DNA from 2 places in the Nocardia sp. NPDC004415 genome. Region 2 is predicted to be linked to the other one. Evidence: riboswitches for the same ligand, from Rfam matches in the RefSeq annotation. Region 2 holds a riboswitch; the other holds the start of a gene.

Region 1 (7,688 bases), on a different contig from region 2:
TCGGCGGCGACGTCCATGAGGCGGGTTTGCAGGCCGGGTGCCAGGGCCGCGCCGGAGGCGCCGACGAGGAAGGCGCCCAGGGCGGCGGTGACCGGGTTGTGGGCGGCCAGGACGAAGCCGGCCAGGATGACGACCATGGCGAGCAGGGCGGCGAAGATCGAGCGGTCGACGCCGCGGTCGGCCAGGATGCCACCGAGGACATTGCCCGCGATCATGCCGAGGCCGAACAGGGCGAGCACGATCGGGACGGCGCCGACGGACAGCCCGGCCACATCGGTCATGGTGGTGGCGATGTAGGTGTAGACGGCGAACATGCCGCCGAAGCCGATCGCGCCGACGGCCAGGGTGAGCAGCACCTGGGGGCGGCGCAGGGCGCCCAGTTCGGTGCGCGGATCGGTGATGGTCATGGTGGTCAGCGGTGGCACGAACCGCCACAGCGCGGCCACGGTCGCCACGCCGATGATCGCGACCACCACGTAGGCGTCCCGCCAGCCCAGATGCTGGCCGAGCCAGGTCGCGCCCGGCACACCGACCACATTGGCCACGCTCAATCCGAGCATCACCGCGGCCACCGCCTTGGCCCGCTGCCCGGCGGGCGCGAGCGTGGCGGCCGCCAGCGAGGCGACACCGAAGTAGGCGCCGTGCGGCAATCCGGAGACGAATCGCGCCGCCACGAGCGACCCGAAGGTCGGGGCGAGCACGGTCGCGGCATTGCCGACGGTGAACGCGGCCATCAACGCGATGAGCAGCTTCTTGCGCGGCACCCGTGCGCACAGCGCGGCGATCAGCGGCGCCCCGACGACCACGCCGAGCGCGTACGCCGACACCGCATGACCGGCCGTGGGCTCGGTGATCCGGAAGTCGCCCGCGATATCGGGCAGCAGTCCCATGGTCACGAACTCGGTGGTGCCGATCCCGAATCCACCCAGCGCCAACGCCAGCATCGCGGGAATGTGCCAGCTGGTGCGTGGCGCCACGCGGTCGGCGGCGGAGAGGGAGGAAGTCACGCCTCCATGCAACGGCGAGTCCCGGTCCCGCGCATCCCGGGACGACCGTGAGTTACCCCACCCGGACACGGAACAGCCCGGCGAGCAACCCACTGTTCTCGCGAGAACACGGGTAACTCACCGGGCCGAGCGAACGCTGCCCACCTCACCGTGGGGCTGCCGACGCAGCCCACTATCGGCCAGAGGCGGAAAGGCTCACTTCAGGGTGCGGGCCAAATTCGCGTCCAAGGCACCCAGGAATTCCTCGGTGCTCAGGTAGCCCTGATCGCCGCCGACGAGCAGCGCCAGGTCCTTGGTCATCTGCCCACCCTCGACGGTCTTGATGACCACGTCTTCGAGCGCCTGCGCGAAGCCGATCACCTCGGGGGTGTTGTCCAGCTTGCCGCGGTGTTCGAGGCCGCGGGTCCAGGCGAAGATCGACGCGATCGGGTTGGTCGAGGTCGGCTTGCCCTGCTGGTGCTGACGGTAGTGCCGGGTGACGGTGCCGTGTGCGGCCTCCGCTTCACAGGTCTTGCCGTCCGGGGTGAGCAGCACCGAGGTCATCAGGCCGAGCGAGCCGAAGCCCTGGGCCACGGTGTCGGACTGCACGTCGCCGTCGTAGTTCTTGCAGGCCCAGACGTAGCCGCCCTCCCACTTCATGGAGGAGGCGACCATGTCGTCGATGAGGCGGTGCTCGTAGGTCAGGCCCGCCGCGTCGAACTCGGCCTTGAACTCGGCGTCGAAGACTTCCTGGAAGGTGTCCTTGAACATGCCGTCGTAGGCCTTGAGGATGGTGTTCTTCGTGGAGAGGTACACCGGGTAGTTCTGCTGCAGGCCGTAGTTGAACGAGGCGCGCGCGAAGTCCTCGATGGACTTCTTGAAGTTGTACATGCCCATGACGACGCCGCCGTCCTCCGGCATCTTCACGACCTCGTGCACGATCGGCTCGCTGCCGTCCTCCGGGGTGAAGGTCAGCGTGACGGTGCCCGCCTCGAAGACCTTGAAGTCGGTGGCGCGGTACTGGTCGCCGAAGGCGTGGCGGCCGATGATGATCGGCTTGGTCCAGCCGGGCACCAGGCGGGGCACGTTGGAGATGATGATCGGCGCGCGGAAGATGGTGCCACCCAGGATGTTACGGATGGTGCCGTTGGGCGAGCGCCACATCTTCTTGAGGCCGAACTCCTTCACCCGCGCTTCGTCGGGGGTGATGGTGGCGCACTTGACGCCGACGCCGTGCTTCTTGATGGCGTTCGCGGCGTCGACGGTGACCTGGTCGTCTGTCTTGTCGCGATACTCGATGCCGAGGTCGTAATACTCGAGGTTCACGTCGAGATACGGGTGGATCAGCTTGTCCTTGATGAACTGCCAGATGATCCGGGTCATCTCGTCGCCGTCGAGTTCTACGACGGTACCTTCAACCTTGATCTTGGACATGGATCTTCGTGTCCTCCTAGGATGGTGCCCTCATTGCACGGCCAGGCGAACACGCTTGTGAGCGGACCCCAGCTGTTCCAACAGACAACGTATATGCCCCGCGTTGTCGGCGGGACGTGTGGTGCAAACAAGACAAGCGTACTGCTGCCCGGGACCTCACCGCGATGGGAGGGCCCGCTGTGCGGGACTGTGCCGATCGCGACGTGATCCAGGCTACGTTCAGCCGGGAAGTTTCCGTGTGGGGGCTTGTCCGGTTAACATGACGGCAAGGTCATGAGTACCAGCGTCAAGCCCCGGCTCGCTGGTCGGCAACCCTCCAGTTGCGGTGGGGTGCTCCGGGTGATGACCGGGCTCTCGAAGGTCGAGGGCAAGCGCGCATCCCAGGAGGCCCCCATGTGTTGTTGTCCGTCGATCCGACCCAGTTGACGAATTCCCCGGCGCACAACCCTGGAGCACTTTCATGACCGACTCTGCCCTGCCCGAGAACTGGACCTTCGAGACCAAGCAGATCCACGCGGGCCAGGCCCCCGACGCGAGCACCAACGCGCGGGCCCTGCCGATCTACCAGACCACCTCCTACACCTTCCGCGACACCGATCACGCCGCCGCGCTGTTCGGGCTCGCCGAGCCGGGCAACATCTACACCCGGATCATGAACCCCACCCAGGACGCGGTGGAGCAGCGCATCGCCGCGCTCGAGGGTGGTGTCGCCGCGCTGTTGCTGGCCTCGGGCCAGGCCGCCGAGACCTACGCGATCCTGAACCTGGCGGGCGCCGGTGACCACATCGTGTCCAGCCCGCACCTCTACGGCGGCACCTACAACCTGTTCCACTACTCGCTGCCCAAGCTGGGCATCGAGGTCTCCTTCGTCGAGGACCCCGACGACCTGGCCCAGTGGCAGGCCGCCATCCGGCCCAACACCAAGGCCTTCTACGGCGAGACCATCGCCAACCCGAGCAGCGCGGTGTTCGACATCCCCGGCATCGCCGCCGTCGCGCACGCCGCGGGCCTGCCGCTGATCGTCGACAACACCGTCGCCACCCCGTACCTGATCCAGCCGCTGGCCCACGGCGCCGACATCGTCGTGCACTCGGCCACCAAGTACCTGGGCGGGCACGGCGCGGCCGTCGCGGGCGTGATCGTCGACGGTGGCACCTTCGACTGGACCGTGCGCGACGCCGAGGGCAACGCCCGTTTCCCCGGCTTCACCGAGCCGGACCCGAGCTACCACGGCGCGGTCTTCGCCGACCTGGGCGCGCCCGCCTACGCGCTCAAGGCCCGCGTGCAGCTGCTGCGTGATCTGGGCGCGGCGGTCTCGCCGTTCAACGCCTTCCTCATCGCCCAGGGCATCGAGACGCTGAGCCTGCGGGTGGAACGGCACGTGGCCAACGCCGAGGCCGTGGCGAAGTTCGTCGCCGAGCAGCCGGGCGTGGAGAAGGTGTACTACGCGGGCCTCGAGTCCTCGCCCTGGCACGAGCGGATCACGCAACTGGCCCCCAAGGGCGCCGGCGCGATCGTGGCCTTCGACCTGGCCGGTGGCGTCGACGCGGGCAAGAAGTTCGTGGACGCTCTGAGCCTGCACAGCCATGTCGCTAACATCGGTGATGTGCGTTCTCTCGTGATTCACCCGGCCTCGACCACGCACTCGCAGTTGACGCCGGAGGAGCAGCTGGCCGCAGGCGTGTCTCCGGGGCTGGTGCGGCTCGCGGTGGGTATCGAGGGCATCGACGACATCCTGGCCGATCTGCGGGCCGGTTTCGCGGCGGCGACGACGTGACTGTGAGCACCGAATCGCCGATCGCCCGACCCGGCTCCGGGGTGGCTCTGCCGCCCCCGGACGGGCGACTCGGCGTGGTCGCCATCGGGGACGTGACGCTGGAGAACGGCGCCGTGGTCCCCGATGTGCGGCTCGCGGTGCAACGCTGGGGCGAGCTCTCGCCCACCCTGGACAATGTGGTGCTGGTCGAGCACGCGCTCACCGGCGACTCCGCCGTCATCGCCAGCCCGGACAATCCCGCGCCGGGCTGGTGGGAGGGCATGGTCGGCCCCGGCGCGCCGATCGACACCGACGAATGGTGTGTGATCGCCACCAACGTGCTCGGCGGCTGCAAGGGCAGCACCGGCCCGTCCAGCATCGCCCCCGACGGAAAGCCGTGGGGCGCGCGTTTCCCCGGCCTGACCATCCGTGACCAGGTGACCGCCGAGGCGCAGCTGCTCGACCTGCTCGGCATCGAGCGGCTCGGCGCGGTGGTCGGCGGGTCGATGGGCGGCATGCGGGTGCTGGAGTGGATCATCGGCAGCCCGGAGCGGGTCTCGGCCGCGCTGGTGCTGGCCGTCGGAGCCAGGGCCACCGCCGATCAGATCGGTACCCAGACCACGCAGATGGCCGTCATCCGGTCCGACCCGGACTGGCAGGGCGGTGACTACCACGGCACCGGCCGCGCGCCGATGACCGGCATGGGCCTGGCCCGGCGCATCGCGCACCTGACCTACCGCACTGAGGGCGAGCTCGACCACCGCTTCGCCAATCAGGCCCAGGGTGACGAGGACCCGTGGACCGGCGGGCGCTACGCGGTGCAGAGCTATCTCGAGCACCAGGCCGACAAGCTGTGTCAGCGGTTCGATCCGGCCACCTACGTGCTGCTCAGCGAGGCGATGAACCGCCACGACATCGGGCGCGGACGCGGCGGGGTCGCCGCCGCGCTGGCCTCGACGCCGGTGCCGTGCGTGGTGGGCGGGGTCGACTCGGATCGCCTGTACCCCTTGCACACTCAGGCCGAGCTGGCCGAAGGTCTGCCCGGCTGTGCGGGTCTGGAGATCGTGCACTCCCGGGACGGGCACGACGGCTTCCTCACCGAGGCCGCCGCCGTCGCCAAGCTGCTCACCGAGACGATCCGGATGGCGCGCGAGAACCGCTGAGCCGCAGCCGTTACCGGCCCGGCAGCCCCGGCAGCAGGGCCACCACCGAGCGGACGAAATCCTGGAGTCGTTCGCGCGGGTACTCCTGGGGATCGCTCACGGCCAGGCGGCCGAGCATCTCGGCCACGGTGAGCGTGGCGTTCGCCAGCAGCGCCGCGTCCATGCCCGACCAGCGCGGTGAGAGCGCGATACCGACCTCGACCAGCGCCTGCGCGCGAGCGAGGATGTCGGCGCGCGAGGTACGCAGGGCGGCCCGGTATTCGTCGGGGGCGCTGGCCGGGGTGGCCACGATGAGCCGCCAGCGCGTCGGATTCGCCAGGGCGAGGCCGACGAACGCCTCCACCGTCGCCGAGGCGGCGACGACCGGTTCGGTGCCGTCCAGGTCGGCGGGCAGGGTGTCGGCGATCTGCGCCAGGCCGCGTTCGCGCTCCCGTTCCAGCAGCGCTTCGACCAGTTCGGCCCTGGTCTTGAAGACGGTGTAGAGCACCGGCTTGCCGACCCCGGCTTCCTGGGCGACGGCCTCCATGCTCAGTTCGTGCAGTTCGGCACGGCCCAGGACCGCGAACGCGGCGTCGAGCAGCTGGGCCCGGCGTTCGTGCGGCGGCAGTCGCGGGGCGTAGCGGCGCCGAGGCCGCTGTTCCTGCGTGGCGGTCACGGGACCTCCCTTCACCCTCCGAACGTTACCGGTCACCCATCCGGACAAATCCTACACAACCGTTGTATTCGATCCGCACAATTGCTACGGTTGCGTTGTATTCACCTGTGAGGTTCGCCTCGGCACTGCAAAGGAGCACGTGCATGGCCTTCGATCCGACTTCCCTGCGCCGCGACGACTACGGCTTCTTCGGCCCGGACTCCCCCACCTGGAAGGTGTGGGCGGCGCCGACCGCGCTGATCGGATTCCAGCGCGCGGTCACCCTCGAGCACTTCGACCCGTTCCTCACCGCCGCGGTGGCCGACTCGCACGGGATCTACGACAATCCCGCGACCCGTCTCGACCACACCCTGTCCTACTTCCTGCTGGTCGCCCTCGGTGACGGCCGCACCGCCATCCAGGCCGCTGAGCACCTGATGAAGGTGCACGCGCCGATGACGGGCATCGAACCCATCAGCGGCAAGCGCTACAGCGCCAACAATCCCGAGTCGCAGCTGTGGATCCACGTCACCGGCTGGCATTCGGTGCTCAAGGCCTACGAGATGTTCGGCCCCGGCCCGCTGAGCCCGGCCGAGGAGGACCGGTACTGGGCCGACTGCGTGATCGCCGCCGAGTTGCAGACCTGCAAGCCCGCCGATGTGCCGCGCGATCGCGAGGAAGTACGCGCCTATTTCGCGCGGATGCGGCCGCAGCTGTGCGTCAGCGAGCGGGCCGTGCGGGCGATGCACTACCTGCTGTGGCCGTCGGTGGACAAGGGCATGACGTTCGCGGCGGGCGGGCGGGTGCTGTCGCTGGCGACGATCGCGACGCTGCCCACCTGGATGCGCGAGCTCGGCCGGTTCGACCTGCCGCGCGTCGTCGACGCCTCGGCGCGGCTGCCGTGGAAGGCGCTGGTGTGGGCCACGGCGCTGCGCGGCAACCGGGGGCTGATCCTGGCCAGTCCGTACGTCGCGAAGCTGACCGGGCAGATCCTGGCCGCCCACGCCACCGCCGCGCCGCCGCGGGACCGGGCCACGATCACTCCCGCCGAGGCCCGCGAACGCTACGGCAGCAAGGGCACGCGCAGTCTGTGGGAGGGGTCCATCGCCTCCGCCTGATCGCGACGACCGCGTCCCCCGGGCGCGGTCGTTTCGTCAGCTGACGCCGAGGGTGTTGATGGTGGCCGCCAGGAAGACGATGGAACTGCCCAGCGCGGTCAGCGCGGCCACGTCGAAGGGCTTGCTGCGCACCGCGAGCAGCCCCACCTGCACCGTCGGCAGGCACAGCCGGAAGGCCGCCGCCACCAGCGCGGCACTACCGAAGATGAGCGCCCCACGACGCCAGCGATCCCACGCGACGAACCCCACGGCGACGATGATCAGCGCGGTCACCACGGTCATCGGCAGATGACTGCGCAGATACTGCTGCCAGGCACTCAACCGCACCACGCGATGCTTGCCGGTCGTCTCCGCCTTGTTCACGCCCCGATTGTTCCAGACGCACCGGCCACGTACCCTGCTGCGGTGTTCAATGTGATGTTCCACCAGCCCGTGATTCCGCCGAACACCGGTAACGCGATCCGGCTGGTGGCGGGCACCGGCTGCACGCTGCACCTGATCGAGCCGCTTGGCTTCGATCTGTCGGAGTCCAAGCTGCGCCGGGCCGGGCTGGACTACCACGACCTGGCCTCGGTCACCGTGCACCCGGATCTCGAG
Region 2 (7,688 bases):
CCGTCTACACCAGCGGCGTGCACCAGCCGGGGGTGCCGATCCAGTTCGGCAACGACTTCGCCACCCCGTTCGTGCAGGACTGGCTGCGCTTCGTCGGCGTGAAGGACGTGGCCGAGATCCGGTTCGCGCCGACCGTGCTCACCGAGGATCCGCAGGCCGGCTTCGCCGCCGCCCAGGAGCGGGCGCGTGAGCTCGCCGCCGGCTACTGAGACGACGGTGCGGGGGTGGGCACCGACAGGGAGAACAGTCGCGACGATCTGTGCCGTAGGGATTCTCGTCGTCGGCCAGCTCTACGTGGTACTGCCGGTGCTCGGCGACCTGGCCCAGGTGTGGGGCACCTCGCGCGCCGCGGCGACATGGACAACCACTGCCTTCGGGCTCGCCTACGGCGCCGGGTTCCTGGTCACCGGCCCGCTCTCGGATCGGTGGGGGCGGCGCCCGGTGATCGTCGGGGGTCTGGCGGCGACGGCCTTGTCCACCCTTGTGGTGATCGCGGCGCCGAGCCTGGGCACCGGCTTGGCGGCGCGGGTGGCGCAGGGGCTGACGGCGTCGTTCTTCGCGCCCGCGGCGTTCGCCTATCTCGCCGAACGCATCGCGCCGCACCGGCGGATCTTCGCGCTCACCTGCCTGACCAGCTCGTTCCTCGCGGCGGGCGTGATCGCGCAGGTGCTCGCCCAGCTCGTCGACGACACCTTCGGCTGGCGGGCGGTGTTCGTGGCGAGCGCGGTGGGCTTCGCGATCTCGGCGCTGCTGCTGCGCGGGGCGCTCGAACCGGGTCGCCGTGGCGACTCGGCGGCCTCGGTGGGCTCGGTCTTCACCGCGTTCGCCGGGCTGCTGCGCGCCCCACGCTTGGCCCTGCTCTACCTCAGCTGCCTTGCCGTACTCGGCTCCTTCGTCGGGATCTACACCGGCGTGCAACTCGCGCCACCCGAGGGCGTCGGCACCGGTAGCACCGCGCTGCTGGTTCTGCGGGCCAGCGCCATTCCCGCCATGATCGCCGTCCCCCTGCTGGCCACCCGCCTGGCCGCGATCAACCCGGAACTGCGCCTGATCACGGCTTTGTCGGCCGCGGGCGCCGCCGCCGCGATCACCGCCGTCCCGCTCGGCGGAATCTGGTTAGCCACTTGGCTTTTCGTCTTCGTGGCAGCGGTGGCGGTCGCGGCCCCCGCCGCCGTCCAGGCCATCGCCGCCCAGGCGGGCGAAGCCAGAGGCGCCGCCACCGCCCTCTACACCTTCGCCCTCTTCCTCGGCGCCAGCGCAGGCCCCCAACTGGCCAACCTGGTAGCGGACAACGGCTTCCCCGCCGTGGCCCTGGCGATCTCAGCCCTCGGCTTCGCCGGAGCCACACTGGCTTTCGCGTCGACGAAGACCTGACCCACCCCGATCCCGGCCCGCCACCCCACGTGACGGACCGGGATTCGGGTTGCCCATCACCTGCGCGCCCACCATCCTTACCGGATGAGCAAGCCGCCCGAAGTCGTCACCTTCGTGACCTCTGCCCGCGAATTCTGCGCGGCCATCGAGGCGATCGACGGCACTCCGGCAGGCATCGAACTCCCCCGAACCCTGGTCCCCCTGCTCGCCACCGTGCTCGCCGCGGCCGCCCACCTCCCCCGCGTGGAGCCGACCGCGGCCACCCTCCCGACGACCATCGATCACGACGCCTGGTACGAGTGCTACACCCGCTGCACAACCGCCCTCGGCCCCCTCGACATCTACTGGACCAACCGCGATCTCGCAGACCCGGGCGCCCAGCTCACCGCGGGTTCGGTAGCCGACGACCTCGCCGACATCTGGCGCGATCTCCGCACCGGCCTCGACGCCCTCGACTCCGGATCCCGCTGGCAGGACGTCGTCTTCGACTGGCGCCTGTCCTACCTCGGCCACTGGGGCAACCACGCGGTCGCCGCCCTCCGGCCCCTCCACACAGCCCTGCACACCGACCTGTTCAGGTCGTGATCGGCGGCGACCGGGCGGTCAGGTTCTCGGTGGGTCGGTGACGACCAAGAAGGACACCGTGAACGCCGCCCTGCGCGAGGTGGGCGCCCGTCTGGAGCGTCTGCGCGCTCTGTCGAGGTTGGGGGAAATGGCCGACGCGGGTGACTTCGACGAGTTCCTCGGCGACAAGTCCACCTACCGTCGGTGACCCCGGCCCTCTACCTCATACTGGGTGGGGGCGGATGGCTCGTCGGCCGGGCTCGAACCGGCGGCTGCCCGGTGCTGGCCGGGTGCTCTACCACTGAGCTACGACGAGGCATCCGCCGTGCCGCCGACCGGGCTCGAACCGGCGTCCATCCGGTGAAGAGCCGGATGCTCTACCACTGAGCTACAGCGGGCAAGGTGATCGTGCCTCAGTCGGGGTGGGGGTGTCCAGCCGATTCCGGGAGGACGGAGGTGGGGATGCCGGCGGAAAGCTCTTGGGCGTGTGTGGCTTTGATGGATTTTCCACTGAAGGCGCCGGCGCCGCGCAGCATGCCCGCCCAGACGGGGTCGGCTACGGCGACGCCGTGGACGAGCTCCGGGGTGGGGCGGAAGGTGCCGACCGGGCCGGGGGGTTTGGGGCCGGTCCAGCCCGTGCGGTGCGGGTCGATGCCCGCGATCTCGCAGAACTCGACGACCTGGGCCGCCGTGCAGGTCGCCCGGCCGTCGAGCACCTCCCAGGGCAGCGGCAGTGCCGCCCACACCTGGGTGTCGGGGTGCGGCCCGGAACCGGTGGCCAGGTGCCAGGCGGCCAGGTCGCCTGCCATCAGCATCATGGCCTTGCCGGGGCAGGTCACGTCGAGCAGACCGGTCGCGTCGGTGGCGGCCAGGCACGACAACCACGCCGCCCGCGCCGCGTTGTAGGCGCCGCAGAGCAGATTCCACGTCGAGGAATCGTTGCCGCGCCGGACGATCATCCGCTCGCGATCGAATTCGCTTGCCGCCCAGAGGCTCTCCAGCGCGGAAGCGGTCGACCGCATCGTGCGGAACCAGCGGCCGAGCAGCTCGCCGCGCTGCTCCTCGGTGAGGCGGGCGAGCACCTCCGGGGTGGGATAGGCCTGGGCGATCATCCACCAGTCGGTGTCGGCGGACCGGCGACAGCGCGCGAACAGCAGCTCGGCGATCTCGTCGAAAGGGTTGTCGCGGCCCGCCAGCGTGAACTGGCGGCGCAGCTTGCGCTTGGCGGTGAAGTAGGCGATGAAGCACGCGGCGCCGGGATCGGCGCGGAAGCGGTCGAGGGTGAGTTCGGTGGCGAAACCCGTCTTGGCCAGCAGCGTCAGGTGCCGTTTGCGTTGCTCCATGTCCAGGGTGTGCGCCTTGCCCGTCACCCGGCGCAGCGCGCGGAAACGGCGGTTGTACTGGCGCTTGGAGATGTCCATCCCGGCGGCGGCCCGGTCGTGGCGGTTGAGCCGGTCGGCCTGGAAGTCCGGCCGTCGCGGATCGAAACCGATCGCGGCGCCGACCGCCTGCGCGAACGACAGCAGCGACGCGGGCTCGTCGGCATCCACCTCGGCGGTGACATCGAACAGGCGGCTGGTGGCCGCCACCTGGCGTGCGCCACCCACCGGCGACGCGAAATCATCGGACAGAGAGGTCAACCCGTTCCATCGGCCGGCGGCTCGCGCCACCTTGCCCAAGCGGCGGCGCTCGTCCTCCCCCAGCTCGTGCTTCAGCACGTACCAGACGAGCACGGCCACATTCTCCGGCCGAGGCCGGGCGTCCAATGTCGCGTGCAACTGAACCAACGCCTCGCCGGGCTCCAGCACCCCCGTATCCATGCCCCGATCATCACAAGAAGGCCCGGGTGGCGGCAAACGTTTTCGCCGCCACCCGGGATCGGGTCAGGGGTGGGTGGTGAACTCCTCGAAGGTGGGGGTGGGGAGTTTGAGTTGGGCGTGGATGTCGCCGCCGAGGCCGAAGTGGCCGATGGCGCCGCCGTAGTTCTGCTGGTAGCTCTGCCAGAGGACTACGACGCTGATGACGCGGTTGGCGCCGGGGGTCGAAGGGTCGGGGAAGGGGTTGGGGAGGGTGGCCCGGTACGTGGCGGTGCCGTCGGGGGCGGTGATGAAGACATTGGGCACGCCGAGAGGTCCTGGGCGGGTGGGCGATTCGGGGTTCAGGTCGCCGGAGCGCAGGGACATGACCGTGTAGAGGGAGTCGGGGATCAGGCCGGTGAACTCGAAGGCGAAGTGGGCCGAGTGTTCGTCGTCGCTGATCGAGACATCCAGGGTGCCACGGGCTTCCAGCCATTGCCCGAGGGTGACCGGCTCGGTGAGTTTGCGGCCGTCCTCGGGACGGAGGTCGGGGATGGGGACCTCGTGGAAGGGGTAGCTCGGGCGGGTGACCGAGGCTGCTTCCGGGAGCTGGTCGGGCGCGAAGACCATCGGATAGTTGTTGGCGGGCAGGGGAAGTGGGAGCGTGTGCAGGACCAGTGCGCGGTCGTCGTCGGAGAGCTCGTCGGGTAGATCGCGAACCACCGTGTAGGGCAGGTTCTCGCCGAACGGCGGTAGCGGGGTGTCGGCCGCGACCACGGCCCTGCCCCAGCGGCGCGTCACCGTGCCGTCGGGACCTTCCTCGTTGAGGAAGCCGACGACGAGGAAATCGCCTGCGGCGTCCACTATTTCGCTGGGTGGGTAGAGCGGGCCCTGGGTGGTCGGGGTCAGCTCGTAGCGACGTTTCACCATACGGAGGCCACTTTTCGATCGTCGGAGAATTCGTTTCCCTCGGCGTCGCCGAGCCGGTCGCTCAGCAGTCGCCAGGTGCCGGAGCGCGCGGCCGCGACCAGCTCGGGGTCGGCGCCGCGGTAGGCCGGGCGGGCCACCAGCCAGAGGAAGGGCAGGTCGGTGGCGTGGTCGCCGTAGCCCCAGGTGTCGTTCACGCTGATCGCGTGTTCACGCAGGTACTCGACCACCGCCTCGCCCTTGGCCGCGCCGATCATCGGCTTGCGCACCTCGCCGGTGAGCACGCCGTGCTCGTCGAGCAGGGGTTCGGTGGCGATGATGTGATCAGCCCCGACCGCCGCGGCGACCGGCGCGATCGCCGGGGCGAACGAACCCGACAGCAGCACCGTGCGCACGCCCGCCGCCGCGTGGTCACGCAGGGCACGGACCGGCTCGGCGTAGAAGGCGGCTCCCCCGGCGGCGAATTCGTCGAACCAGCGCTGACCGGCCGCGACCAGCGCGGCGTACTCGACGCCGCGGTAGGTGCGGTAGTACTCGCGGTTGATGTCCTCGCGTGGTGCCCCCGCGGCGGCCCGCTGTTTGAGGTCGTCGGTGACGCGGGCGTACTCGGTGCCGTCGTCACCCAGTTCGGCGAGCCAGAAACGCAGGAAGGTGAACATGGACTTGACCGTGATCACGGTCTCGTCCACGTCGAAAAAGGCGGCTCCGCTACTCACGCCGAGACCTCGAGGTAGGCGTCGACTGCCTTGGCGGCCTTGGCGCGCTCGATCTGGGCGATCCGCTCGTTGGGCAGGGCGGTGAACTCGATGCGCGAGCTGGCGACCGGCTTGCCGAACTGGTGCACCTCGGTCTCGATCCGGAACTGCAGCTTGCCGGGGTCGTCGACGGAGACCGGCGTGAGCCGGGCGTGCAGGGTCGCGGGCAGCGGGAACAGGAACGAGGTGAACCGCAGGTCCACGTTGTTCCAGACGATGTAGAAGTGCTCCTGCGGGCGGCGCACGCCGTATTCGAGTTCGAAGGCGGCCAGGAACAGCTGGCGCACCGCCTCGATCACCACGATGCCCTGCACGTGCTCACCGGTCTGGTGGTCCAGGAGCAGTTCGTTGTCGCCGTCCAGGCGCAGATCGGCCTGGAAGACGTTCTCCTCGGTCCTGGTGAGGCCCGCCAGCAGCACATTGGAGTGCTGGTACTTGTGCACGTGGTGCCTGCGCGCGGGCTCGGCGATCTCGCCGACGACCCGCACCCGCAGGTGCGGCGCGTGCACCGCGGCCACGTGCTCGAGATAGTCGAGATCGTGCCGGGTGACGCCCTGCCCCAGGTGAACGGCCAGTTCCTGACTCGCGGGCAATCGCCCTCCGCGCAGCAACGCGACCAGTCCGGACACGGTGTGCACCCGGTCGTCGGCGGAGATGCCGAGGAATCGGTCACCGACCACCACGTACGCGGTGGTCACGGTGGAGTCGAGCTGGACTACAGACATGGATAGACCTCCAGAAGGACGCTTATGGCGAGCAAGACGCCTCACCATCCGGTCGTCACCCGGAGCACCCCGCCGCCGATGGAGGGTTGCCGCCCAGCTAGCCGGGGCTCGATGCTGGAACTCGTGACCGTCGCATCGAAAGGTATTCGGCCGCAATATTTTTGAACAGCGTTCGGAGCAGGGTGCAAATAATCCACCCACGGTACGAGGATCGGCCGGTCGCGGGCGCCTATGCTGAGCGTTACCGAACGTCACACGATCCCGGAGGCAACGTTGCCGAACAATCTCGAAGCCAGCATCGACATCGCCGCATCGCCGGAGAAGGTGTGGGCGGTGCTCGCCGATCTCAAGCGGATGCCCGAGCTGAGCCCGACGACTTTGAAGATGATCGCGCTGGGCGGAGTGCGGGTCGGCGCGCTGACGGTGAACGTCAACAAGGACGGCTGGAAGGTGTGGCCGACCACCTCGCGCATCGTCGCGTTCGAGCCGAACAAGACCCTGGCCTTCCGGATGCTGGAGAACCGCACCGTGTGGCGCTACGAGCTCGAGCCGACCGCGGGCGGCACCCGCGTGGTGGAGACCCGCACCGTCGACCCCAAGGGCATCCCCGCCCCCGTGCGCACGCTGGTCAACGCCGCCGCCGGTGGTGAGGACAAGTTCGAGGCCGACCTGGTCTCGGGCATGCAGGAGACCCTGGCACGGGTGAAGGCCGCCGCCGAACGCTAGGCCACTCGTCGCGAGAGCCCGCCGGATGCTTCCGGCGGGCTCTCGTCGTTTCAGGGCAGGTCGGCGCGGATCTCGTCGAGTGCTTCCGCCGTGCGGACGAGCATGGCGGTGAGCGCGGTCAGCTCCTCGGCGGTGAAGCGTTGCGCGAGGGTGCGCTCGACCGCGATGGCGCGGACGTCGGCGTCGGCTGTGAGTTCCCGGCCTGCCTCGGTGAGCCGGGTTTCCAGGATGTTCTTGTGCCATTCGTGCGGCGTGCGCTCGACCAGGCCGCGGTCCTGAAGGTTGGTCAGGACGGTGTTCATCGTGGGCGGGGTGACGCCGACCAGCCGGGCCAGCGCGGCGGCGGAGATGCCGGGGTGCTCGGCGAGGCTCAGCAGGGCGCTGTACTGCGGGACGGTCAGGCCTGCCGGTTTGAGCGCGGCGGTCTTGGTCGCCATCAGGGCCTGTTCGGCGCGCTTGAGGTACGAACCGAGCCGGTCGGCGGCGGGCATGGACGTCATGGGTGCATGGTATCCGGTCGTCATTCGATAACTATCTTGACGATCATAAAGGTTCTAATCTATGTTTCTGCTCATCATTGAATGTCTGGATTTACCTCACTGAGAGGCTTCATCATGATCAGGACCACCGCCGTTGTCGCCTTGGCCGCCTGCTGCCTGGCCGTCACGGGGTGCGGCGAACCCGCTGCCGCCGTCACGCTCAGCACTGCCTACGAGCTGCCCGGGACCGCCGTGTATCCCGAGGGGATCGGGCTCGACGCACGCACCGGCGATACCTATGTGGGGTCGTTCGCCGACGGGTCGGTCTATCGCGCCGCGGCC

Evidence for each region. A riboswitch is a leader RNA that binds a small molecule or an ion and turns the genes downstream of it on or off. The one in region 2 is predicted to bind S-adenosylmethionine.
Region 1: another riboswitch for S-adenosylmethionine. It lies ahead of ACWEMY_RS03215 (bifunctional o-acetylhomoserine/o-acetylserine sulfhydrylase); the one in region 2 lies ahead of ACWEMY_RS11645 (AfsA-related hotdog domain-containing protein).

The regions. Positions count from the first base shown of each region.
Region 1 is NZ_JBSGDP010000004.1:78,026-85,713, reverse strand. It holds gene ACWEMY_RS03225 (MFS transporter) at 1-944, opposite strand, end outside; gene ACWEMY_RS03220 (NADP-dependent isocitrate dehydrogenase) at 1,203-2,420, opposite strand; SAM riboswitch class IV at 2,690-2,800, shown strand; gene ACWEMY_RS03215 (bifunctional o-acetylhomoserine/o-acetylserine sulfhydrylase) at 2,881-4,197, shown strand; gene metX (homoserine O-acetyltransferase MetX) at 4,239-5,339, shown strand; gene ACWEMY_RS03205 (TetR/AcrR family transcriptional regulator) at 5,350-5,994, opposite strand; gene ACWEMY_RS03200 (oxygenase MpaB family protein) at 6,138-7,091, shown strand; gene ACWEMY_RS03195 (DUF3017 domain-containing protein) at 7,128-7,454, opposite strand; gene ACWEMY_RS03190 (tRNA (cytidine(34)-2'-O)-methyltransferase) at 7,497-7,688, shown strand, end outside.
Region 2 is NZ_JBSGDP010000018.1:58,499-66,186, forward strand. It holds gene ACWEMY_RS11600 (FMN-dependent NADH-azoreductase) at 1-209, shown strand, start outside; gene ACWEMY_RS11605 (MFS transporter) at 187-1,374, shown strand; gene ACWEMY_RS11610 (DUF5063 domain-containing protein) at 1,459-1,959, shown strand; gene ACWEMY_RS11615 (hypothetical protein) at 1,997-2,146, shown strand; tRNA gene ACWEMY_RS11620 (tRNA-OTHER) at 2,184-2,254, opposite strand; tRNA gene ACWEMY_RS11625 (tRNA-Lys) at 2,265-2,337, opposite strand; gene ACWEMY_RS11630 (hypothetical protein) at 2,352-3,758, opposite strand; gene ACWEMY_RS11635 (hypothetical protein) at 3,822-4,664, opposite strand; gene ACWEMY_RS11640 (HAD family hydrolase) at 4,658-5,377, opposite strand; gene ACWEMY_RS11645 (AfsA-related hotdog domain-containing protein) at 5,374-6,141, opposite strand; SAM riboswitch class IV at 6,155-6,270, opposite strand; gene ACWEMY_RS11650 (SRPBCC family protein) at 6,415-6,867, shown strand; gene ACWEMY_RS11655 (MarR family winged helix-turn-helix transcriptional regulator) at 6,918-7,367, opposite strand; gene ACWEMY_RS11660 (SMP-30/gluconolactonase/LRE family protein) at 7,482-7,688, shown strand, end outside.